Regions from separate parts of the Streptomyces sp. NPDC058221 genome, predicted to be linked through region 1. Evidence: riboswitches for the same ligand, from Rfam matches in the RefSeq annotation. Region 1 holds a riboswitch; each other region holds the start of a gene.
What was found. A riboswitch is a leader RNA that binds a small molecule or an ion and turns the genes downstream of it on or off. The one in region 1 is predicted to bind cyclic di-AMP.
Positions count from the first base shown of each region.

Region 2: another riboswitch for cyclic di-AMP. It lies ahead of ACFVW8_RS09430 (peptidoglycan DD-metalloendopeptidase family protein); the one in region 1 lies ahead of ACFVW8_RS08065 (transglycosylase family protein).
Region 3: another riboswitch for cyclic di-AMP. It lies ahead of ACFVW8_RS28615 (M23 family metallopeptidase); the one in region 1 lies ahead of ACFVW8_RS08065 (transglycosylase family protein).
Region 4: another riboswitch for cyclic di-AMP. It lies ahead of ACFVW8_RS21640 (M23 family metallopeptidase); the one in region 1 lies ahead of ACFVW8_RS08065 (transglycosylase family protein).

Region 1 covers NZ_JBHVWF010000016.1:26,614-32,313, forward strand. The annotation lists gene ACFVW8_RS08050 (nucleoside triphosphate pyrophosphohydrolase) at 1-935, shown strand, start outside; gene ACFVW8_RS08055 (cytochrome P450) at 943-2,178, opposite strand; gene ACFVW8_RS08060 (transglycosylase family protein) at 2,624-3,604, shown strand; cyclic di-AMP (ydaO/yuaA leader) riboswitch at 3,917-4,088, shown strand; gene ACFVW8_RS08065 (transglycosylase family protein) at 4,093-4,833, shown strand; gene eno (phosphopyruvate hydratase) at 5,130-5,700, shown strand, end outside.
Region 2 covers NZ_JBHVWF010000020.1:2,095-7,794, reverse strand. The annotation lists gene ACFVW8_RS09435 (SGNH/GDSL hydrolase family protein) at 1-515, opposite strand, end outside; gene ACFVW8_RS09430 (peptidoglycan DD-metalloendopeptidase family protein) at 733-1,680, opposite strand; cyclic di-AMP (ydaO/yuaA leader) riboswitch at 1,684-1,873, opposite strand; gene ACFVW8_RS09425 (tyrosine-protein phosphatase) at 2,334-3,146, shown strand; gene ACFVW8_RS09420 (DUF6126 family protein) at 3,168-3,344, opposite strand; gene ACFVW8_RS09415 (helix-turn-helix domain-containing protein) at 3,392-4,000, opposite strand; gene ACFVW8_RS09410 (aspartate aminotransferase family protein) at 4,068-5,462, opposite strand; gene dxs (1-deoxy-D-xylulose-5-phosphate synthase) at 5,459-5,700, opposite strand, start outside.
Region 3 covers NZ_JBHVWF010000112.1:15,438-21,137, reverse strand. The annotation lists gene ACFVW8_RS28630 (GNAT family N-acetyltransferase) at 1-1,059, opposite strand, end outside; gene ACFVW8_RS28625 (HPr family phosphocarrier protein) at 1,233-1,514, shown strand; gene ACFVW8_RS28620 (GntR family transcriptional regulator) at 1,717-2,427, opposite strand; gene ACFVW8_RS28615 (M23 family metallopeptidase) at 2,649-3,461, opposite strand; cyclic di-AMP (ydaO/yuaA leader) riboswitch at 3,474-3,641, opposite strand; gene ACFVW8_RS28610 (M16 family metallopeptidase) at 3,856-5,238, opposite strand; gene ACFVW8_RS28605 (M16 family metallopeptidase) at 5,265-5,700, opposite strand, start outside.
Region 4 covers NZ_JBHVWF010000067.1:12,829-18,528, reverse strand. The annotation lists gene ACFVW8_RS21650 (PrsW family glutamic-type intramembrane protease) at 1-742, shown strand, start outside; gene ACFVW8_RS21645 (aldo/keto reductase) at 739-1,683, opposite strand; gene ACFVW8_RS21640 (M23 family metallopeptidase) at 1,908-3,071, opposite strand; cyclic di-AMP (ydaO/yuaA leader) riboswitch at 3,083-3,236, opposite strand; gene ACFVW8_RS21635 (PP2C family protein-serine/threonine phosphatase) at 3,514-4,596, opposite strand; tRNA gene ACFVW8_RS21630 (tRNA-Met) at 4,889-4,962, opposite strand; gene ACFVW8_RS21625 (hypothetical protein) at 5,396-5,700, shown strand, end outside.

The DNA of each region.
Region 1 (5,700 bases):
TCCTGCTCACCGCCAGCCACCGGGTTGCGCCCGGACTGCTGTCCTGGCCCGCCTGGCAGACGCTGCACGCCGCCGATCTGGTGCTCTGCGCCGAGCCCGACCAGCCCCAGCTGCCGTATCTGCGCGAGGCGGGCATCACCGTCGAGCCGGCCGTCCCGGACGCGCAGGAGCTCGTCGGGGCCTGCGCCGGGGGCCGGACCGTGGTCGTCCTCAGCGGCGGTGAGGGCAACCAGCCGCTGACCGACGGGCTGGCCCGGCTGGCGGGTTCGGGCCGGGTGCAGATGCCCGATCTGGAGCTGCTGCCCGGTTCGTACGACCTGCCGGGCGCCCGGCTGCTGGATCTGGTCCAGGTCATGGACCGGATCCGGATCGAGTGCCCCTGGACCTCGCAGAAGACCCACAAGGGCCTCGCCAAGTACGCCATCGAGGAGGCGTACGAGCTCGTCGAGGCGATCGAGGACGGCAACCGCGAGGAGCTGCGCGAGGAGCTCGGCGACGTACTGCTCCAGGTCGTCTTCCACGCGCGCATCGCCGAGGAGGCCGAGGACGAGCCGTTCTCGGTGGACGACGTCGCCGCCACGCTCGTCGAGAAGCTGATCCACCGTCACCCGCATGTCTTCGGCGACGAGACCGCCGAGACCCCCGAGGACGTCCACGCGCACTGGCTGCGGACCAAGGCGATCGAGAAGCAGCGGGAGTCGGTCACCGACGGGGTGCCGCTCGGCCAGCCCGCCCTGGCGCTCGCGGCGAAGCTGGCCGGCCGGGTCCGCAGCGCCGGTCTCGACGTGCCGCTCCCCGAGGGCGACGGCATCGGCTACCGGCTCCTGGAGCTGGCCGTACGCGCCCAGGACGACGGCACCGACCCGGAGGCCGCCCTGCGGGCCGCGGGACGCACCTACCGGGACGCCATCAGGGCGGCGGAGGGCAACGGCTGAAGCCGCGTCAGCGTGGCGTGAACTCCACCGGGAGCGTCCGCAGACCACGCATGATGAGGCCGCCCCGCCACCGCAGGTCGCCGGGGTCCACCGCGAGCCGCAGGTCCGGCAGCCGGCGGAACAGGGTCTCCAGCGCGGTGCGGCCCTCCAGACGCGCGAGGGGCGCGCCCAGGCAGTAGTGGATGCCGTGCCCGTACCCCAGGTGCTGGTTGTCCCGGCGGGACAGGTCGAGTGTGTCGGGCTCCGCGAAACGGGCCGGGTCACGGTCGGCCGCCGCCAGGACCACGAGCACCGGATCGCCCTCGCCGATGCGCGTTCCTCCGATGTCGAGCGCTTGTGTGGCGTAGCGCCAGGTGGCCAGCTCCACCGGGCCGTCGAAACGCAACAGCTCCTCGATGGCGGTGTCCAGGAGACGGTCGTCGCCCCGCTGGACCGCACCCTGGAAGACGGCACGCTGCGGGGGATTGCGGAAGAACGCGTGGGCGCTGTTGCCGATCAGGTTGATGGTCGTCTCGAAACCCGCGAAGAGGATCACGAAGCACATCGCGGCGGCCTCGTTCTCGGTGAGGTGCTCGCCGTGGTCGCTCGCCCGGATCAGTCCGGAGATCAGGTCGTCGCCGGGGTTCTCCCGCTTCCGGTGAATCAGTTCGGCGAGGTAGGCGCGGATCTTCTTCACGGACCGGGCGACTCCGCCGCGTGGACCGCCGCCGTGCCGGATCATCATGCCCGCCCAGTCGCGGAAGTCGGCCTGGTCCTCCTCGGGTACGCCGAGCAGGTCGCAGATGGCGTAGATGGGGAGGGGGAAGGCGAAGTCATGGATCAGGTCGGCCTCCCCCTTCGCCGCGAAATCGTCGATGAGCTGATCCGCCAGCTCCTGCACACGGGGTCCGAAAGCGGCGATCGTCCGGGGCGTGAAGGCCTTGGACACCAGCCGGCGCAGCCGGGTGTGGTCGGGCGGGTCGATGTTCAGCAGATGCGTCATCAGGTTGGCGCTGCGCTCGCCGGGGATACCGGTCCTGCTCTTTCCCTGGGCGTCCTGCGCGTGGTGCGCGGGGTTCTTCGAGAGCCGGCTGTCGGCGAGGGCCTGCCGCGCGTCCGCGTACCGGGTGACGAGCCATGCCTCGACGCCGCTGGGCAGTGTCGTCCGGTGTACGGGGCTGTGCTCCCTCAGCCAGGCGTAGGCGGGGTACGGGTCGGTGGCGAACTCCCAGGTGAAGAGTTCGGGCGGCGGGGTGTGGTTCACATGACGACGGTATCGGGCGTCCGCGGGCCGGCCCGCACCGTCCACAGGGCCCCGGACGCTTCGGCCGGCCCGCACCGGCGGGGGCCTCGTGCAGCGTGACAATCAGCACCTCGGACACGGCACGGCGGCCCTCACTGTCCGGGAGCGCCGCTCGCCCAGGCCGGAGGAACGGACCGCGCCCGCCACGCTGCTGAAACGCCTTCTGGACCTGCGGCTTGCGGTGGAACCTGCCGATTTGCTCCGGCATGGGGGGCTTGCCGTGCGCGGACTGCACACCCTTCCCTCGGAGTTCGCCCCCGAAGCCGTTTCCGGTCGAAGTGACACTCTGTCAACTCTGTGACTTTCACGTGATCTCCGCTGCATCGACTTGTGACACACGTTCGTGTCCCGCTAGGTTCACCGTTCGACTCACCAGTCACTCGTCAGTCACACGGAAGGCATCCTCATGGGCTCCGCGAACGGCAGACACCGTCGCCCTCGTCAGGCACCCGCGATCATCGTCGCCGCAGGCGTGACCGGCTCGGCCATCGCCATCCCTCTGCTCGGTGCGGCCGGCGCGCACGCCGCCGACGCCTCGACGTGGGACCGGGTTGCCGAGTGCGAGAGCGGTGGCATGTGGAGTGCCGACCTCGGCAACGGCTACTACGGAGGCCTGCAGTTCTCTCAGGAGGTCTGGAAGTCCTACGGCGGCGACTCCTACGCCCCGCGCGCGGACCTCGCCAGCCGCTCGCAGCAGATCGCCGTGGCGGAGAAGGTCCTGGACGACCAGGGCCCGAAGGCGTGGCCGAGCTGTGCCGTCGTGTCCGGCCTCGCCGAGGACGGGTCCCTGCCGGGCGTCGACCCGGGCAGCACGCCGTCCGCCGACCCGTCGGAGTCCGCGGACCCGTCGCCGTCCGCCGACCCGTCACAGAGCGCGGAGCCGTCCGACGACGCCTCCGAGGACGCGACGGACGCTCCGTCGGACGACGCCACCGATGCGACCGACGACACGGCTGACAAGGACCGTACGCCCGACGCGTCGGCCACCCCGTCCGCCACGCCCTCACCGTCCGGCTCCTCCGGCGCGGACGGCCCCTCGGACGGGCCCTCGGCCACCCCCTCCGACGATGCCTCGGACGGGGCCGGGCAGGACACGGAGACGGGCGGCAAGCACCGTGGCGCGCCGGCTCCCGAGGGGAACGGCGGCAAGCGGGACTCGGGGCGGCACGCCTCACGCGGTGACGGTGAGGCACGCGACACCGGCACACCGGCCGCTGACGGTACGTACACCGTCCGGGCGGGCGACAACCTCTGGGCGATTGCTGACGCACAGAATCTGCCCGGCGGCTGGACAGGGCTGTACGAGGCCAACAAGGCGGAGGTCGGTTCCGACCCGAACCTCATCCTGCCTGGCCAGAGCCTCGACCTCGGCGTGAAGACCGGATGAGAACGGCTCTGCACGCAGTCTGATCAACAGCTGAAAGCACCCTGAATCTGGGGTATTTAAGAGGCCTATGTCCCACTTTTGACTAAGTGAGACATGGGTCTCTTCGCGTGAACTGATGCATCTTGTCCGAGAGCTCCCGCCGCATCCGTTCCCACCTGCGCAAACAGGTGTTCTTCAGATGCGAATACGGGCTGTTTATCCGGTATGTCCTTCTTTGAATGTGGGGGTTGCGTGTGTTTACGGTCGGAACCGCTCGCACCGCGGGCCCCGTCGATCGTCACGCCGAATCCTGCCGTCGGTCGAAGGGAACAGACGCGTAAAGCGCCGTAGGCAGGAGCGGGGGACCCAGGTAAGTGCCGGGCCCGGTCGTCGCGAGACGTATCGGGAGCGGCTTGGGGTGAAGTCGTGCGCTAGGACGCACGACCGGGCAACTCACTTGGCCCGAACCCGACAGCTCACCTCGTAGGCGTCGGTGAGGAGAAGTCTCGATGCTGCTGAACAGCAAGGGCAACAAGCACCGTCGCCCGTCCAAGGCCGTCCGTATCGCCACGCTCGCCGGTGTCACCGGTGCCGCCATCGCCGTGCCCCTCATGGGTGCGACCGGCGCGTCCGCCGCCTCCGTCTCCACGTGGGACGCGGTCGCCCAGTGCGAGTCCGGCGGCAACTGGTCCATCAACACCGGCAACGGCTACTACGGCGGTCTGCAGTTCTCGCAGTCCAGCTGGGCCGCCGCCGGCGGTACGCAGTACGCGGCCCGCGCCGACCTCGCCAGCAAGTCCCAGCAGATCGCGGTCGCCGAGAAGCTCCTCGACATGCAGGGACCGGGCGCCTGGTCCTGCGCCGGTGCCGGCAACCTGAGCAACGACGGTGTCGACCCGGGCGTCGACACCGGCTCCGGCAAGACCGAGACCGCCCCCAAGCAGGAGTCGGCGCCGGCCCAGCAGGCCGAGCCGAAGAAGGCCGAGCGCAGCGAGGCCCCCTCCACCAACCGTTCGGACCGCTCGGCCGCCCCCAAGGCCGAGTCGAAGAAGACCGTCACCACGCCGACCGGCGACAAGGTCAAGAAGGGCGACGGCGAGTACAAGGTCGTCACCGGCGACTCGCTGAGCAAGATCGCTGCCGACCACGACGTCAAGGGCGGCTGGGAGCAGCTGTTCAAGTTGAACAAGGACATCGTCGAGGACGCCGACATGATCTTCCCGGGTCAGCAGCTCCACCTGGCGAAGTAGTCCAGCACCTCCTGAAGCAGTTCGGCATCCTCCTCGCCGACCGCCCCGGTCCGGCCGCATCTTCCCCCCGTGCGTGCCGGGCCGGGGCCTGCCGTTTCTGTGTTGATTGTTCAACTGTTGTAGTTACTCACCAGTAAATTTCTGGTCGTATGCCCGGCTATGCCTGCCCTTGGGTCCTTTTTCGTCCCAGGGGACGGGCGTGCGGCCGACTGAGACGGCCGGGCCGGTTAGGCTCTTGGCGCAAGGCCAAAGTGACCCTGCACAACCAGCGTCATATCCCAGAAGGAGATCGCCTCGTGCCGTCCATCGACGTCGTCGTAGCCCGGGAAATCCTCGACTCCCGGGGCAACCCCACGGTCGAGGTCGAGGTTGGCCTCGACGACGGCAGCACGGGCCGTGCTGCCGTCCCGTCCGGAGCCTCCACCGGTGCGTTCGAGGCCATTGAGCTTCGCGACGGTGACCCCAACCGCTACCACGGCAAGGGTGTCGAGAAGGCAGTCCTCGCCGTGATCGAGCAGATCGGCCCGGAGCTCGTCGGCTACGACGCGACCGAGCAGCGGCTGATCGACCAGGCGATGTTCGACCTGGATGCCACCGAGAACAAGGGCTCGCTCGGCGCCAACGCCATTCTCGGCGTCTCGCTCGCCGTCGCCCACGCCGCGTCCGAGGCTTCGGACCTGCCGCTGTTCCGCTACCTCGGTGGCCCGAACGCGCACCTGCTGCCCGTCCCGATGATGAACATCCTCAACGGTGGGTCGCACGCCGACTCCAACGTGGACATCCAGGAGTTCATGATCGCCCCGATCGGCGCGGAGTCCTTCTCCGAGGCCCTTCGCTGGGGCGCCGAGGTCTACCACACGCTGAAGA
Region 2 (5,700 bases), on a different contig from region 1:
ATGGAACGCACATGGGCGGTGTAGGTGGCGATCTTGCCGCGCAGATGGCGCAGCACGGGAACGCCGCGGGTGTCGAAGCCGGTGGTGACCATGACGGTGCCGACCGATTCGGTCAGCTCCGCGACCGCGCGCTCGAAGCGCTCGGCCACGTCGTCGGGGTCGGTGCCCGGCCGGATGATGTCGTTGCCGCCCGCGCAGAAGCTCACCAGGTCGGGGGCGAGTTCCTTGGCGCGGGGCACCTGCTCCTCGACTATCTGGTCGAGGAGGCGTCCTCGTACGGCGAGATTGGCGTATCTGAAGTTCCCGTGCGCGGCACCTGTGATGCCCTCCGTACCGGGGTCCGGGAGCTGGTCGGCGAGGAGTACCGCGAACCGGTCCGCCCAGCCGACGAATGTTCCGTCCGGGCCGAGGTCGCCGACTCCCTCGGTGAAGCTGTCGCCAATCGCCGCGTACGACTCGATGGCGCCCTGTCGGTTGATGACGCCCTGTCGGATGTTTCTCGAATCGTCTGCCACAAGGGCATATCCTGCACCTTCGAATGTGACCTACGCGACCGTAATACGGGGTTGACGGGTGGTGAGATAGACCACCTGGTCAGGTTTTGGTAAAGGGGGAATAAGTGCGCCCGGCACCAGATGCCGGGCGCACTTCACAGCAGAGGGACGGTGCGCCGCCGCACACCGTCCCTCTATGCATTGCTCAGGTCCTGGTTACCGGACCGGTGTTGCTGGATCAGACGTTGATCCCGTGCGACGCCAGGTAGGCGATCGGGTCGATGTCCGAGCCGTACGCCGGGCCCGTGCGGACCTCGAAGTGCAGGTGCGGGCCGGTCGCGTTGCCGGTCGCGCCCGAGAGGCCGACCTGCTGGCCCGCGGTCACGGCCTGGCCCGCCGAGACGGAGAGCGAGGACATGTGGCCGTACTGGGAGTAGTGACCGTCGGCGTGCTTGATGACGACCTCGTTGCCGTACGCGCCGCCCCATCCGGCGGTGACGACGGTGCCGGAGGTGACCGCCTTCACGCTGGTGCCGGTGGAGACCGGGAAGTCGATGCCGGTGTGGCTGCCGCTGGACCAGCTGGCGCCGGAGGCGCGGTAGGCCGTGGTGTGGTTGCCGGGCACCGGGTGGACGTAGCCGGAGGCGGCGCTCTGGTCCGCCGAGGACTCGTCGGACGACTGGGTGTCGGAGGAGGAGTTGGAGGCCGTGGAGGCCTTCGACTCGGTCTTGGCAGGAGCCTTGGACGGGGCCTTCGACGGGGTGGTGGCACCCGCGGAGGTGTGCGAGCCGGTGGTCGGGGCGTCGCCGGTGGCCTTGCCGCCGAGCGTCAGCTTCATGCCCGGGAAGATCAGGCTCGGGTCGTCGCCGACGACCTTGCGGTTGTCCTGGTACAGCTTCTCCCAGCCACCCTTGAGCTTGTGCTGGGCGGCGATCTTCGACAGGTAGTCGCCGGAGACCACGGAGTACGTCTTGGTGCCGGACTGCTTGTCGGCGACCGGCTTGGCCGGGGAGGCGTGCGTGGCGGCGGCCGACTTCGCGGTGGCGGGAGCGGCCTGCTCCGCGGCGTTGGCACCGGTGGCGCCGAGCAGCGGAAGCGCGATGACGGCTCCGCCGGCACTCGCGACGACGACGCCACGGGCAATGGTGCTGGACTTCGGACGGCGGTGCTTACCCGGTGTGGGCATGAAGAATTTCCTCTCCGGCGCCTACGAGGTGAGCTGTCGGGTTCGGGCTGGAGATGCCCGGCCGCGCCTGGCGCGACTTCACCCCGAGCCGGCCGGATCACTCCGGTCGGCGGCTTACCTGGTTCCCCCGCTCCTGCCACACGGTGAGTGGGTGCGAATTCCGGACGGCGGCAGGATTAGGCGTTCCATCCGGATTGACATGGAACGTAAGCGAGCCGGGACGGCGGAAACAAGCCACAGGTTCCACACCGGATTCCGCACCGGAAATTCGACCTGGAATTCCGGTCACACTCCGTGGATTACGGATCTTGGCTTTCCGCGCGGCGTACGGATTACCCGGCCGGGCCGCCGCCACACACCGTCACGGATATGATCCCGCTCACGAGCGGGTGACCATCTCCCGCATAAGCAGGGCATGTTCGACTAAAAGCCTCAATACGGACATGTCATGTCCGTCGTTCACACCGGGGGGCCTTGCCGTCCCGCGTGACCACCGCCGTCGCAGCCCGTGCCGCCACGGCCCCGAACCGTGGTGGTCCGGCGGCCCGCACAGGGGTGGTCACCGAGATGATTGCCCGGGTCATCGATGTCGTATCGTCCGAGAGTGGACCCGCCGGCGACACGCGTCGGCGGCAGAGCCTCCAGGAGTGACCGTGACGCAGCAGCTGCCGCAGACCCCGTCGACGGAACCGGAGCTGGCGGGAGTCCGAAATTTCCGTGATGTGGGCGGGCTGCCCACCTCGGACGGCCGCCGCGTGCGGTACGGGCGGCTCTTCCGCAGCGGTCACCTCGCCGGCGCCACGGCCGAGGACGCCGCGTTCCTCGGCGGGCTCGGTCTGCACACCGTCTTCGACTTCCGCAACGCCGCCGACCTCAAGCTGGACGGGCTGGACGTGGAACTGCCCGGAGTGCGCAATGTGAACATCCCGCTCACCGACCCCGCCGACGGCAGCGAGTTCTGGCGGATGGTGCGCGACGGCAACATGGACGAGCTGCGCAGCCTTCTCGCCGACGGCAAGGGGACCCATCGCATGGTCGCCTCCTACCGCACGATCATCCTGGAGCGCACGGCCGAGCACAGCCGCGTGCTGCACGCCCTGGCCGAGGACAGCGTTCCCGCCCTGATGCACTGCGCGGCCGGCAAGGACCGGGCGGGACTCTCGATCGCGGTCTCACTGCTCGCGGTCGGCGTCGGGCGCGAGACCATCGAGGCCGACTACCTCAAGTCCAACGACGCCCACCGCCGCTACCGGGTGCGCCGCAGCGACACCTCGGCGGCCGGGATGTCGCCGGAGGTGATGGAGCTGCTCAGCCCGCTCTTCGGCGCCCACAGCGAATATCTCGCCGCGGCCTTCGCCACGATCGACGAGACGTGGGGCGGCACCGACCGCTACCTCTCGGAAGGGCTGAAGATCACGCCCGAGACGCGGGAGCGGCTGCGCGAGCGGCTCCTCGACGACGCGTGACGGGCCCGGGGACGCCGCCGGCTACTGGTTGTGCATCCCCACCGCGAACAGCAGGTAGAGAAAACCGGCGATGACGTGCCCGGCCACCAGATAGGCGAACAGCCTGATGACGAGCCCGCGCGGCATCCTGCTCTCCTGCGAGTCGGACTTCTTGCGCCTGGCCGGGGTGAGCGGGTCGTAGTTCTCGGAATCGGACATGACAGTCCTCTCTGGCGACCGGACGGGCCGGCGGCGGGGAAAACGTCTCAGCGACGGTGGATCCCGCTGCCGAGGCACAGCTCGGCGGCGGGGCTCTGCAGCAGGGTGTGGACGAAGAGCAGTTCGGCGCCCTCGCGGTCCGGTGCCTCGATCCGGTGCGGGGTGAGCGAGTCGAAGTGCGCGCTGTCGCCGGGAGCCAGGTCGTGCACGATCTCCCCGAGCGTCACCCGGAGCCGCCCGGCCAGGACGTACAGCCATTCCTCACCGGGATGGACGCGCACCAGATCGCCCTGGGCGCCGTACGGGACCCGGACACGCAGCGCCTGCATCGCCCGGCCGGAACCGCCGGCCTGCTGGTACATCCAGCCGTCCGCCTCGGCCCCCTCGAACTTCCGGCCACGGACGATCGCGTCACGTTCCGGCGGGATCTCGCCGAGCAGCTCGGAGACCGTCGTACCGTAGATCCTGGCAAGTCCGAGCAGCATCGGCAGCGAAGGCTGCCGCCGGCCCGTTTCGAGCCTGGACAGATGGGCGGGCGAGAGCCCGGCGCGTTGGGCGGCGGTCTCCAGGGTGAGCCCGCGGCCGCGGCGCAGATCGCGCAGGCGCGGTGCGACACCGGGCAGCTCGTCGGCCACCCCTCCCTCTGGAGGATTCATGTCTCCATTGGGCCAGGATCTTTCCTCGGAGGCAAATTTCTTGCCTCCGAGGCAAAACCCCTGCTGATCAGCGGTTGGCCACGGCCTGCTTCACCAGGGTCCGGCCGAAGTCCCACATGAGTCCGCCGTTGTGCGCGTCGTCCATCACCGCAGTGAACGCGGTCACGAACCGGTCGACATCCGCCTCGTCGATGACGAGCGGCGGAATCAGCTTGATCACTTCGAGGTGGTCCCCGGAGACCTGGGTGAGGATCCGGTGCTTCTGGAGCAGCGGTACGACCACCATCTGTGCGAAGAGCCCCTTGCGGGCCGCCTGGAGCATGGTCCAGCGGCTGCGCAGCTTCAGCGAGGACGGCCGGCCGAACTCGATACCGATCATCAGCCCGCGCCCCCGCACCTCGTGCAGCAGCTCGTAGCGGTCGACCAGTGCGGCCAGCCGTTCGCGCAGCAGATCACCGGTGCGGCGGGCGTTCGCCACGGTCTCCTCGTCCTCCATCACAGCGAGGACCGAGAGTCCGGCCGCCATCGCCTGGGCGTTGGAGCCGAAGCTGGCCGAGTGGACCAGCACCCGGTCCATCGACGAGTAGACCCGTTTGAAGATCCAGTCCTTGCCGAGCGTCGCCCCGACGGGCACATAGCCGCCGGAGAGCGCCTTGGCCACGCAGACCAGATCCGGTTCGACGCCCTCCTCGTGCTGGTAGGCGTAGAAGTCACCGGTGCGGCCCAGACCGGTCTGCACCTCGTCGGCGATGAGCAGGGCCTTGTGTTTGTGCAGCAGCTCCTGCGCGGCGCGCAGGAAGCCTGGCGGTGCGGCGTGCACACCCTTGCCCTGGATCGGCTCGACGACCAGGCCGGCCACATCGCCGCGCTTCAGCTCGCGCCGCAGCGCGTCGAGGTCGCCGAGTTCGATGGCCGTGTCGGGCAGCAGCGGGGCGAAGCCGTCCCGGAAGCCGTCCTCGCCGTTGACCGAGAGCGAACCGGTGGTCAGCCCGTGGAAGGCGTGCGTGCAGTACAGGATCCTCGGCTTCCCCGTGGCGTACCGGGCGAATTTGAGCGCCGTCTCGACGGCCTCCGTACCGCTGTTGCCGAAGAACACCCGGTCCAGGTGCGGGCTGTGCGTGAGCAGCTTCTCGGCGAGCAGACCCGGCAGCGGCTGGCAGTCGAACCGGGTGAGGTCGGCGAGCGAGGCGTCCAGCACGTCGTGCAGCGCCTTGCGTACGACGGGGTGGTGCCGCCCGAGCCCCATCACCCCGAACCCGGCGAGCATGTCCAGGTAGTCGTTGCCCTCCGCGTCCCAGAAGTGCGCGCCTTCGGCCCGTTCGTAGACCTTGTCGAAGCCGATGGTGTGCAGCATGCGCGGGAGCTGGTGGTTGAGGTACTTCGTGTGCAGCTCGTAGCGTTCGGCGCCGCGCTCCGCGAGGAGCTGCGCCAGATCGAAGGCCTTGGGCCCGTCGTCCTTCATGCCCCGCTCTCCTTGTGCCCGTTGCCCAGGGCGTTGCGCTCGTTGTGTACGTCGTCGACGGCCGGTCCGTGCCCGTCGCCCGCGGACTTCGCCCGCGCGGCGAGGGTGGTGCTGATCCGGCCCGCGATCTCGACCGGTGTGAGTCCGATGTCGGCCAGCACCTCGGCGCGCTTCCCGTGAGCGAGGAACTGCTCGGGAATGCCGAACGTCCGCAGCGGTACGTCGGTCCCGGCGTCCC
Region 3 (5,700 bases), on a different contig from region 1:
CAGCCGGACGGCTTCGGAGTTGTTGATGATGCCGAAGGCGTTCGGGCCGATGATCCGCATGCCGTACGAGCGGGCCTGGCGCACCAGTTCGCGCTGCCGTTCGCGGCCCTCGGCGCCCCACTCGGCGTATCCGGCGGAGAGGACGACCAGCCCCTGGACGCCGTGTTCCCCGCAGTCGGCGACGGCTTCGGGCACCCGCTCGGCGGGCACGGCGACCACGGCGAGGTCGACGGTTTCGCCGATCTCGCCGAGGGAGCGGTGGGCGGGCACCCCGTCGATGGTGCCCTGATCCGCGGCGAAGGCGCTGTTCACCGCGTAGGTACGGCCGGTGAATCCCGCGCCCAGGAGGTTGCGCAGGACCGTACGGCCGACCCCGCCGGGGTTGCGTCCGGCGCCGATGACGGCGACGGAGCCGGGGGCGAGGAGCCGCTGCACGGACCGTGCCTCGGCACGCTGCTCGCGGGCACGCTGGACGGCGAGCGATTCGGCGGTCGGTTCGAGGTCGAGGGTGAGGTGGACGGAGCCGTCCTCGAAGCTGCGCTGCTGGGTGTATCCGGCGTCCCGGAACACCTTGATCATCTTGTTGTTGGCGGGCAGCACCTCGGCGGCGAAACGGCGGATGCCGCGTTCCCGGGCGACGGCGGCGATGTGTTCGAGCAGGGTGGAGGCGACCCCGCGGCCCTGATGCGCGTCCTGGACGAGGAAGGCCACCTCCGCCTCGTCCGCAGGGGCCGACGCGGGCCTGCCGTGCGCGTCGATCCGGTCGTAGCGGACCGTGGCGATGAACTCGCCGCCCACCGTGACGGCGAGTCCCACCCGGTCGACGTAGTCGTGATGGGTGAAGCGGTGGACGTCCTTGGCGGAGAGCCGCGGGTACGGCGCGAAGAATCGGTAGTACTTCGACTCGGGCGAGACCTGCTCGTAGAAGCTGACCAGCCGTTCGGCATCGTCCGTGGTGATCGGCCTGATCCGCGCGGTGCCGCCGTCGCGGAGCACCACGTCCGCCTCCCAGTGATCGGGGTAGGCGTGATGCGGACTCTGCTCCACAGAGGGCTCCATGGGCAAAGCCTACGGCTCGGTCACCGGTCGCGTGGGGGCCGGGGCCGGGGCAGTCTGGGGGTGGCCGGCCGACGGCAGGACGCGGGCCGCGGACGGGCCGCGGGTCGGCCGGAGCATTGCGCACTGCATGAGAGACTGGTCTAGACAACCATTGATTCGTGAAGGGCAGAACCATGGCTGAGCGCCGCGTCAACGTCGGTTGGGCCGAGGGCCTGCACGCCCGCCCCGCATCCATCTTCGTCCGTGCCGCCACGGCTTCCGGCGTCCCCGTGACCATCGCCAAGGCCGACGGCAACCCGGTGAACGCCGCGTCCATGCTCGCGGTGCTCGGGCTCGGCGCGCAGGGCGGCGAGGAGATCATCCTCGCGTCCGACGCCGACAACGCCGAAGCCGCTCTGGACCGCCTGTCCAAGCTGGTCGCCGAGGGGCTCGACGAGCTCCCGGAGACCGTCTGATCCAGCGGTCACGACTGCCGGAATTCCTGCGGATGAGCCGCGGCCCCCTCGACCGGGAGCCGCGGCTCTTTCGTTTACACAAGGAGCCGGCCAATCCGGACAGGATCCGGACAGGCCACTTCACCGAATTCAGTGCAGCACCGAATTCAGGGCAGCAAAAAGAAGCCCCCCTGAATACTGTTATTTGTATACGGCGTAATTGTTAAAGCCGGCCGCTCGGGGTGTTTACGACATGTTGCGAAGTCCTCACCCGGCCGGCGCGGGGAACGGTGCCGGAACCCGGCCGGTCCGGGCGGCGCAGCCGGTGTGCGTCGGTGGCCCGCTCGGCGTGCTGGGCGGCCAGCACTCTCGCCCGCTCCGCGTCGCCGCGCGCCACAGCGTCCACGATGGCCCCGAGCTCGGCCCAGGAGTCGGCCGGACGGGCCGGCTGGTCGACCACGTACATCCAGGCGATCTTGTGCCGGAGCTGGGTGAGCAGGGCGATCAGGCCGGGGCTGCCGGAGGCCTGGGCGAGCGTCTCGTGGAACCAGCCGCCCAGTGAGCGCAGGTCCTCGCCCTCACCCCGGCGCGCCCGCTCCTGCCCCAGCCTGACCAGACCGCGCAGCACCTTCAGGTGGGCGTCGGTGCGGCGCCGGGCGGCGCGGGCCGCGCCGAGCGGCTCCAGCAGCATCCGGACCTCCAGCAGATCGGCCGCCTCCTGCTCGTCGGGCTCGGCGACACAGGCCCCGGCGTGCCTGCGGGTGACCACGAAACCCTCGGACTCAAGGGTGCGCAGCGCTTCGCGCACCGGGACGCGGGAGACCCCGTAACGGCGTGCGAGCACCTCCTCCGTGAGTCGGCTGCCGCGTTCGAAGACACCCGAGACGATGTCGTCACGGATTGCCGTGCATACCGAATGCGCCGGAATGCGCATGTCCGAACCTCCGCCTTAATCCCCGCGAAACGCGGCCGATCGACGCCTATCCTGTGACTCTATTGCAATGCCGCCGCATTTCCGATGCCGGGTGGAAATTCATGAATATCTTTTGGTCACCGAGAGGTTCGGGAACGGGTGCCACGCCCTGCTCCGGCGGCCGGGCACGCCGAAGGCCCCGGCGTTGGTGCCGGGGCCTTCAGCGAGGTGGTCCGCTTCGGTCAGACGGTGACGCCGTGGGCGCGCAGGTAGGCGACCGGGTCCATGTCGGAGCCGTAGGACGGCGTGGTCCTGGCCTCGAAGTGGAGGTGCGGCCCGGTGGAGTTGCCGGTCGATCCGGAGAGACCGATCTGCTGCCCCTGGCCGATGCTCTGCCCCACGGAGACTCCGATCGAGGAGAGGTGGCCGTACTGGGTGTACGTGCCGTCCGTCATCCGGAGCACGATGTTGTTGCCGTACGCGCCGCCCCAGCCGGCCTCGACGACCGTACCGGCGCCGACGGCGACGACGGAGCTGCCGGACGCGGCGTGGAAGTCGATGCCGGAGTGGCTGCCGGAGGACCACATGGAGCCGCTGGACTTGTAGCCGGTGCTCACGTAGGAACCGGCGACGGGGAGCTGGAAGGTGCCGAGCCGGGCGCGTTCGGCGGAGCGGGCGGCACGCGCCTTGCTCTCGCGGGCCTTCTCGGCGCGGGCGGCGGCCTTGGCCTTCGCGGCCGCCCTGGCCTTGGCCTCGGCCTTCTTCTTCGCCTTCGCTTCGGCTTCCGCCTTCGCCTTGGCGGCGACGTCGGCCTGGTGCTGCTGCACGTCCGCCTGCGCCGCGATCCGGTCGGCGAGGTCACCCTCGATGGCGATGACCTGGGTGAGGCCGGTCTCGCCGGTGACAGGGGTCTCGGTGTCCGCGGCGAGGGCCGGAGAGGCCATGGAGCCGATGACGCCGGTGGTGGCCAGGGTCGCGATGCCGACGGCCTTCGCGCCGCAGCGCGTCAGACGGCTCGGGGCACGGTGCTTCCCGGTGGCACGGGTGAACGCCATGAAGTGGCTGGTCCTTTCCTTCCTTCTCGCCTACCGGGTTAGCTGACGGGTTCGGAGCAGGAAGGTCTCCTACGGATCCACCAGCCTCACAGAGGCACGGGCATCCGATTCACCCCAGGGACTGCGTGGGTCCCCGGCTCCCCCGGCTCGCGCCTGACGGGGACTCGGCGATGGCTGTCCGGTACGTCGCGGATGCGGCATACGGGTGACGGACAGCCGGGCCGACGCTAGGCGGGGGTGCTTCTCCGCACCAAACGGACAGGCCGCTTTGTAGCGCATCCCACAGGACAGACAGGCGACCTCTCCCCCAAAGCAGGCAAAAGGGAAAGCCTCCGGCGGTTCAGTGACTGCCGGAGGCTTTCCCTTTTGCCCTGCTGTCAGGGTGATTGACCGGTCAGCCGGTGACGACCGAGACCTCGCCGATGCCGAGCGCCCTGACGGGCTCCTCGATCTGTGCGGCGTCCCCGACGAGGACCGTGACCAGCCGGTCCCCCGGGAAGGCGTTGACCACGGCCGCCGTGGCCTCCACCGTGCCCGTGTCCGCCAGGCGCGCGTACAGCTGTGCCTGGTAGTCGTCCGGGAGGTGCTGCTCGACCTGGTCGGCGAGGGTGGCCGCGACGGAGGCCGCCGTCTCGAACTTCAGCGGGGCGACGCCCACGAGGTTCTGCACGGCCGTCTCGCGCTCGGCGTCCGTCAGGCCCTCGGCGGCCAGGGTCCGCAGCACCTTCCACAGGTCCTCCAGCGCCGGACCGGTGGACTCGGTGTCCACCGAGCCGCTGATGGCCAGCATCGCGGCGCCGGTCGCCCCCGTGGCGGAGTCCGCGGCCGAGGAGCGCAGCACCTGGGCGAAGGCACGTACGCCGTAGGTGTAGCCCTTCTCCTCGCGCAGTACCCGGTCGAGCCTGGAGGTGAGCGTGCCGCCCAGGCAGTAGGTGCCGAGCACCTGGGCCGGCCAGACGCTGTCGTGCCGGTCGGCGCCGATCCGGCCGATCAGCAGCTGCGTCTGCACCGCGCCGGGGCGGTCCACGATGACCACGCGGCCGGTGTCGTCGGCGGTGATCGGCGGGACGGGGCGGGGCTGGGAGGTGTTGCCCGACCAGTCGCCGATGGTGTCGGCGAGCAGTGCGTCCAGGTCGATGCCGGTGAGGTCCCCGACGACCACCGCGGTCGCGGTGGACGGCCGCACATGGGCGTCGTAGAAGGCGCGCACGGCCGCGGAGTCGATCCGCTCCACGGTCTCCTCGGTGCCCTGGCGCGGGCGCGACATACGGACGGTGGCCGGGAAGAGCTCCTTGGAGAGCTGCTTGGCCGCGCGCCGGGCCGGGTTCGCCTGCTCGTGCGGGATCTCGTCGAGCCGGTTGTTCACCAGCCGCTCGATCTCGCTGTCGGCGAAGGCCGGTGCCCGCAGGGCCTCGGCGACCAGGCCGAGCGCCTTGGCCAGCCGGGACGCGGGCACCTCCAGGGAGACCCGGACGCCGGGGTGGTCGGCATGGGCGTCCAGGGTGGCGCCGCACCGCTCCAGCTCGGCGGCGAACTCCTCCGCGCTGTGCTTGTCGGTGCCCTCGGACAGGGCGCGCGACATGATCGTGGCCACTCCGTCCAGACCCTCGGGCTCGGCCTCCAGCGGGGCTTCGAGGAAGATCTCGACGGCGACGACCTGCTGGCCGGGGCGGTGGCAGCGCAGCACCGTGAGGCCGTTGGGCAGGGAGCCGCGCTCAGGCGCGGGGAAGGCCCAGGGCCTCGCCGCTCCGGGGGCGGGCTGCGGGTGGTACTCCATCGAAACTCCAGTCGCGGCAGCGTCGCTCACTTGTCCGCTCCTTCGTGCGCGTCGGTGTCGTTGGCGGCGCCGTCTTCCGCCTCTTCGGCGGGCTCCGCGGGCTCGACGGGCTCGTAGACCAGCACCGCCCGGTTGTCGGGGCGCAGCTGGGCCCTGGCGGCCTCCTGAACCTCTTCGGCGGTGATGTCGAGCACCCGGTTCACGGCGGTCAGGGCGAGCTGGGGGTCGCCGAACAGCACGGCGAACCGGCACAGTTCGTCGGCGCGGCCCGCGACCGTGCCGAGCCGGTCCAGCCACTCACGCTCCAACTGGGCCTGCGCCCGCTCCATTTCCTCGGGCGAGGGTCCCTCACCGGCGAACCGGGCGAGCTCCTCGTCGACGGCGGACTCGATCTGCGCGACCTCGACACCGCCGGACGTCTTGACGTCCAGCCAGCCGAGCGAGGGCGCGCCGGCCAGCCGC
Region 4 (5,700 bases), on a different contig from region 1:
GCTGGTGACGTGGCTGGCGATCTGGTCCCGCCTGCGCGAGCTGCGCACCCTGGCCGTCGAACTGCCCGCCTACGCGGCAGCCGGCTGGCTGGCCCCCACCGAACCCCTCGCCCTGTCCTCGATGCGGGCCCGCGGCATGGCCAGGGACGCGGCCCGCCGGTGGCATGCGACGGCAGCTGGAGGCGGCCCCTCCGCTCATCCGGGCCATCTGCCGGCCCCGGCCGACGCCCAGTCCGTGTCCAGGGCCGCATCGCACGCCAGGTCCCAGGCCAAGGCCCGGGGCAAGGCGGCGGCCCGTACGGTCGCGGAGTACGAGTCGTTCGCGACGTCACTGGCCTTTCTGCGCCGACAGGCCCGCCACGGCACGGCAGGCCCGGAGCTGGCCGAACGCGAGCTGGAGCTGCTGCACCACCTGTGGCAGCGCCGCGAAGTCGCCGGACCCGCCCTGGCGTACGCGGCGCAGGCGTCGGGCCGGCTGCGCCCCCGGCCGGTACGGCCCGCGCACCGGCCGTACCAGGGCTACGGGCCGTACCAGGGGCACGGCCCGCACCAGCCCTACGCCGGCCCCGGCCCGCACCACCAGGGCCCGCACTCCTCGTACCCGTACGGCCAAGCCGCCTACGGCCAACAGCCGTACAGCCCGCCCGCGTACGGGCAACCGCCGTACGGACAACAGCCGCACGAGCAATCCCCGCACAGCCAACAGCCGTACGGGCAACCCCCGTACGGCCGGCAGCCCTAGGCCGATGCCTCGGTGAGCTCGGTCAGGTCCTGGTCGGTCAGCTGCAGCTCGGCGACGGCCAGCAGTGCGGGAAGCTGTTCGACCGTACGGGCGGAGGCGATCGGGGCCGTGACGGTCGGCCGGGAGGCCAGCCAGGCCAGCGCCACGGTGGCGATCTCGGCACCCCGCTCCTGCGCCACCTTGTCGAGCGCGGCAAGCACCTTCTGGCCGCGCTCGCTCTCCAGGTGCTGGGTGGCACCGCCGGCACGGGGGCTGTCCACGGTCGTACCGGGGCGGTACTTGCCGGTCAGGAAGCCGGCGGCGAGTGCGTAGTACGGCACGGCGGCCAGTCCGGCGTCGGCGGCGGTGTCCTGGAGCGCGCCCTCGTAGGTGTCGCGCGAGACGAGGTTGTAGTGCGGCTGGAGCGCCACATAACGGGCCAGTCCCTCGCGCTCGGAGAAGTCGAGCGAGGCACGGAGCCGCTCCGCGCTGATGTTGGACGCGGCGATCTCCCGGACCTTGCCCTCCTTCACCAACTGGTCGAGGGCCGTGATGATCTCCTCGACCGGGACGGTCTCGTCGTCGAAGTGCGTGTAGTAGAGGTCGATGTAGTCCGTGCCGAGCCGGCGCAGCGATTCCTCGGCCCCGGCCTTGATGGTGGCGGCGGCGAGCCCCTTGTACGAGGGGTGGGCGCCGACCTTGGTGGCCAGGACGACGTCGGAACGCCTGCCGCTCGCGGCGAACCACTTCCCGAGGACGGTCTCGGACTCGCCGCCCTCGTTGCCGGGGACCCAGGAGGAGTACGTGTCGGCGGTGTCGACGAAGTTGCCGCCGGCCGCCGTGTACGCGTCGAGAACGGCGAAGGACTGCGCCTCGTCGGCGGTCCAGCCGAAGACATTGCCGCCGAGGGCGAGCGGGAAGACCTGGAGGCCGGAGGAGCCGAGCTTGCGAAGAGAAGTCATGGGTGGAACAACCCGTCGCACCGCCCCGGCTATTCCATGGCTGCTACAGCTACAGCTACAGCCACAGCGGCGACGGCATGCCGCCGGGGCGAGCGCAGACATGCGGACCGGCAGCCCCGGCGTCGGGGGGTGAGCGTCAGGACTGCCGGCGTTTCAGTGGCCCACGAGCGGCTCGGGGCACGGCAACGAGCCGGGAATCCCCGGCTCGGAACCGTACAGCGGCCTCAGACCGTCAGGCCCCGGGCGCGCAGCCAGGTCATCGGATCGATCCCCGTGCCGTCGGGGGTGTGGACCTCCAGGTGGAGGTGCGGGCCGGTCACGTTGCCGGTCGCGCCGACGCGGCCGATGGTGTCTCCGGTGGTGACCTTCTGGCCGACGCTGACGCCGATCGAGGACTGGTGGCAGAACCACAGCTCCGTGCCGTCGTCGAGCTCCAGGACCGTGCGGTAGCCGTACGCGCCGGACCAGCCGGCCGACTTGACGGTGGCACTGTGGATGGCCTTGATCGGGGTACCGGTCGGCGCCGCGAAGTCGAGGCCCGTGTGGTAGCCGGAGGACCACATCGAACCGGCCTCGCCGAAGGTCGAGGTGATCGTGTACGAGGAGGTGGGGATGGCGTAGCTGGCGGCGAGCTTGGCCAGCCGCACGGCCTCCGCCTTCTTCTTCGCCTCTTCCGCGGCCTTCTTCTTCGCGGCAGCGACCTTGGCCTCGGCGGCGTCCTGCTGCTTCTTCGCCTCGGCGGCCGCCTTCTCCGCGGCGGCCTTCTCCTCGGCTGCCTTGGCCTCGGCGTCGGCGGAGTCCTGCTGCTGCTCGGCCTGCTGGAGGATGCGGGCGCGGAGCGCCTCGCCGGCGTCCGTCGTGCCCTTCTCGGCCTCGGTGGTGGTGATACCGGCCGTCGTCAGCGGGGCGGCAGCGGTCTCGGCCTCGGCCTTCTCCGCCTCGGACTCACCGGAGAACAACGCGCCGACACCCGGGAGGGACTTGGCCTCGGGGAGCTTGTCCGAGATGGAATCGGGTAGAGAGATGGAGACCGGCGGCTTGCTCTGCGCGGTGGCCATGCCACCCGCGCCGACGGCCGCGATGACACCGACGCCGAGGACGGTGGAGCTTCGGGCGAGACCATTGCGCTGCTTGGCGACGCGGTGCTTGCCGCGCACGGGACGGACGGACTCCTCGGTGGGGTTCCATTCCTCCCACGCCTTGTCCGACTCGGCGTCGTCGGTGCGGAAGCCGTTGCCGAACTCGCTGCCCCGATCGGTTCCGTAACCGGCTGCGTAGTCGGTTCCGTAGTCGGTGCCATAAGCGGCACCGGGCCCGGTTCCGAAGTCATTTCCGTGTTCGGGGACGAACCGGGAGGGTGCTTCGGGGGCAGGCTTGTTGGACGCCACTGGGGCGCACTCCTTTCCTTCCTTCTCGCCTACCGGGTTAGCTGACGGGTTCGGAGCAGGAAGGTCTCCTACGGGTTCCTCCGCCTCTCGACGAGACAGAGATGCCCGATTCACCCCATGTAGGTGGTTCCCCGGTTCCCTTGCGGAATTCGGCGCTCGCGCACGGTGCCGCCTCTGACGGCGGCTGGGACAACCGCGCTGCGTTATCGAACGTTAATAGACACCCGGGTCCGATTCCAAGCCGTTCCGACTGATCATTCACGTCCTTGGCCTGGACTTTACGGGACACAACCGGGTGGAATCGGGCGAGTTGATCGCCCTTCGGCCGTTATCCGCTTTCTGACGTTGCGTCAAATGTTATGCGGAGTGACGTCTTACGGTCACGGACGGTGGTAACCACCGCGGCGCCTCCGTCGCGAAGCTCCGCCCCGGCCTCTCCCCGTCATCCCGTGCCGCCCCCCAGGCCCACGATCTTGACGGTCGTGCGCCGCTCCGGCTGCCCCTCCGTGGGCCGCACGATCGCGAGCAGCGCCATGTCGTCCGTCGTCACCCCGTCGGTGTGCAGCCGCACGTCATCGGTCAGCGCGGACAGCAGCTCCTCGGGCCCCGGGAAGATCCGTCCGCGCAGCCGCTCGGCGGGGTCGTAGAAGACGCCTTCGCCGTTACGGGCCTCGGAGAGGCCGTCCGTATAGAGGAGGAGCGTCGACCCGGCGGGCAGCTCCCACTCGTCGGCGCGATCCGGCCACACCCCCAGGTCCATCCCGAGCGGCAGCGCGGGCAGCGAGGGCCGCAGGACGTCCAGCCCCCCGTCCGTGTGCAGCAGCAGCGGTTCGGGGTGGCCTCGGTTGAGGATCCGTACCCGGGTCGCGCCCGGCGGGATCTCGGCGAGCGCGGCGGTGACGAACCCCTCGAACGCGTCGAGACCGCCCCGCCGGCTCGACTCCCGCGCCAGCGCACGCTCCAGCCGCTGCGCCACCCCCTCCAGCGACCGCTCCTGCTCGGCCGCCTCCCGGAACGCGCCGATGACCACCGCCACCGCCTCCACCGCGTCCAGCCCCTTGCCCCGTACGTCCCCGACCACCAGCCGCACCCCGTACGGGGTGTCCGTCACGGAGAACAGGTCGCCCCCGACGAACTCGTCCGCCTGCGCGGCCTCGTACCGCGCGGCCACGTGCAGCCCGCCGATCCGGTCGGACGGCGTCGGCAGCACCGCCCGCATGGCGGTCTCCGCGATGACCCGCGCGGAGGCCAGCTGCTCGTTGCTGCGCCGTACGACCGCGTTGATGAAGACCGCGAGGACCGAGACCGTGAGAACGGTGAGGAGCTCGATGGAGGGCACGACCCGAAAAAGGGTGCCGCTGTAGAGGCGCAGCACGGCGACGGCCACCAGGGCGGCCGCTCCGACCCGGATGGTGCCGGCGAGCGAGAAGAACGGCGCGGCGATCAGCGGGGCCGCCGCGAACAGGGGTACGGCCGTGAAGGCGGGCGGGGTCAGGAAGTCGAACAGCAACCCCCCGACGATCATCAGGCCGGGCAGCGCCCGGACGAGCCGCCGGTTCCGGATCTCCTCGACGCGCCTCCCCCGCCGCTGCTCCCGCTTCCCCACCTGTGGTCTCCTGCCCGGTGCATCCACGGCCGCGGACGGTACCGCGCACCACTCCCAGAGTTCCCGGAGCGCGGTCGCGGGGCGACTCCTCGACGGCCAATGGGAGTACGTACGCGGTGCTGGTCGCACCGGCCGGCGGGCCGACGGCCCGGCGAACGTACAAACGAATCAGACCCGGCACGCTGTATGCGTACCGGGTCTGATTCTTCAGTAGCGGGGACAGGATTTGAACCTGCGACCTCTGGGTTATGAGCCCAGCGAGCTACCGAGCTGCTCCACCCCGCGTCGGTAAACACAACTCTACGGCATGTTCGAAGCACTCATGACCACCTCACGGACCCACCCCCCGGCCGGCCGTCACACGCCTTCACCCACCCCTACCGCACTCCCTGCATTGCTCCTTCAACTGCCTTACTCCAATGGGGCGTTGCCACTCGACCAGCCCAACCCCACGCTGTTGTACGCGCCTTGACGACGACGACAGCACATCCCGGACAAACGAGGGCGCGGCCACACCCGGGGCCGGCCGGCCCGCCGCATGCTCAAAGTGCCGAAAACGAGAAGGTGTTGCGAAGAACACGTGCGTTGCCGCAAGGTATCTGCTGCGCCCCCGGACCGGTGGGCCGCCCGTGCGAGCAGAGGCGGGAGCGCGCTGTTCACCGTGCCCCGCAGGCCGCTCACGGTCTCTCATCGCAGCCTGTCTGGAGGGCCTCCGCCGATGACCGCACCGCTCACCCCCGCCCCCGCTCCCTCCCCCGCCTCGACCTCACCGCTGCGCGGAGCCGTTCTCAGCGGCGTGATCGGCGGAGTGATCGGGGCGGTGATGAGCGCGGGAGTCAATTACGCGGTCATCGGCATACCGGACAGCGAATCGGTCAACGCGGCCAACCATGCGATATCCGGCCTGGTCAGCGGGTTCCTCGCGGGCTTCATAGGAATCCTGGCCCACCACCGGAAGGCCTCCTCGGCCGCACGCGCCCAGGCGGGTCGCACCGCCGCCCTGGCGGGTGCAGAGCCCGGGCC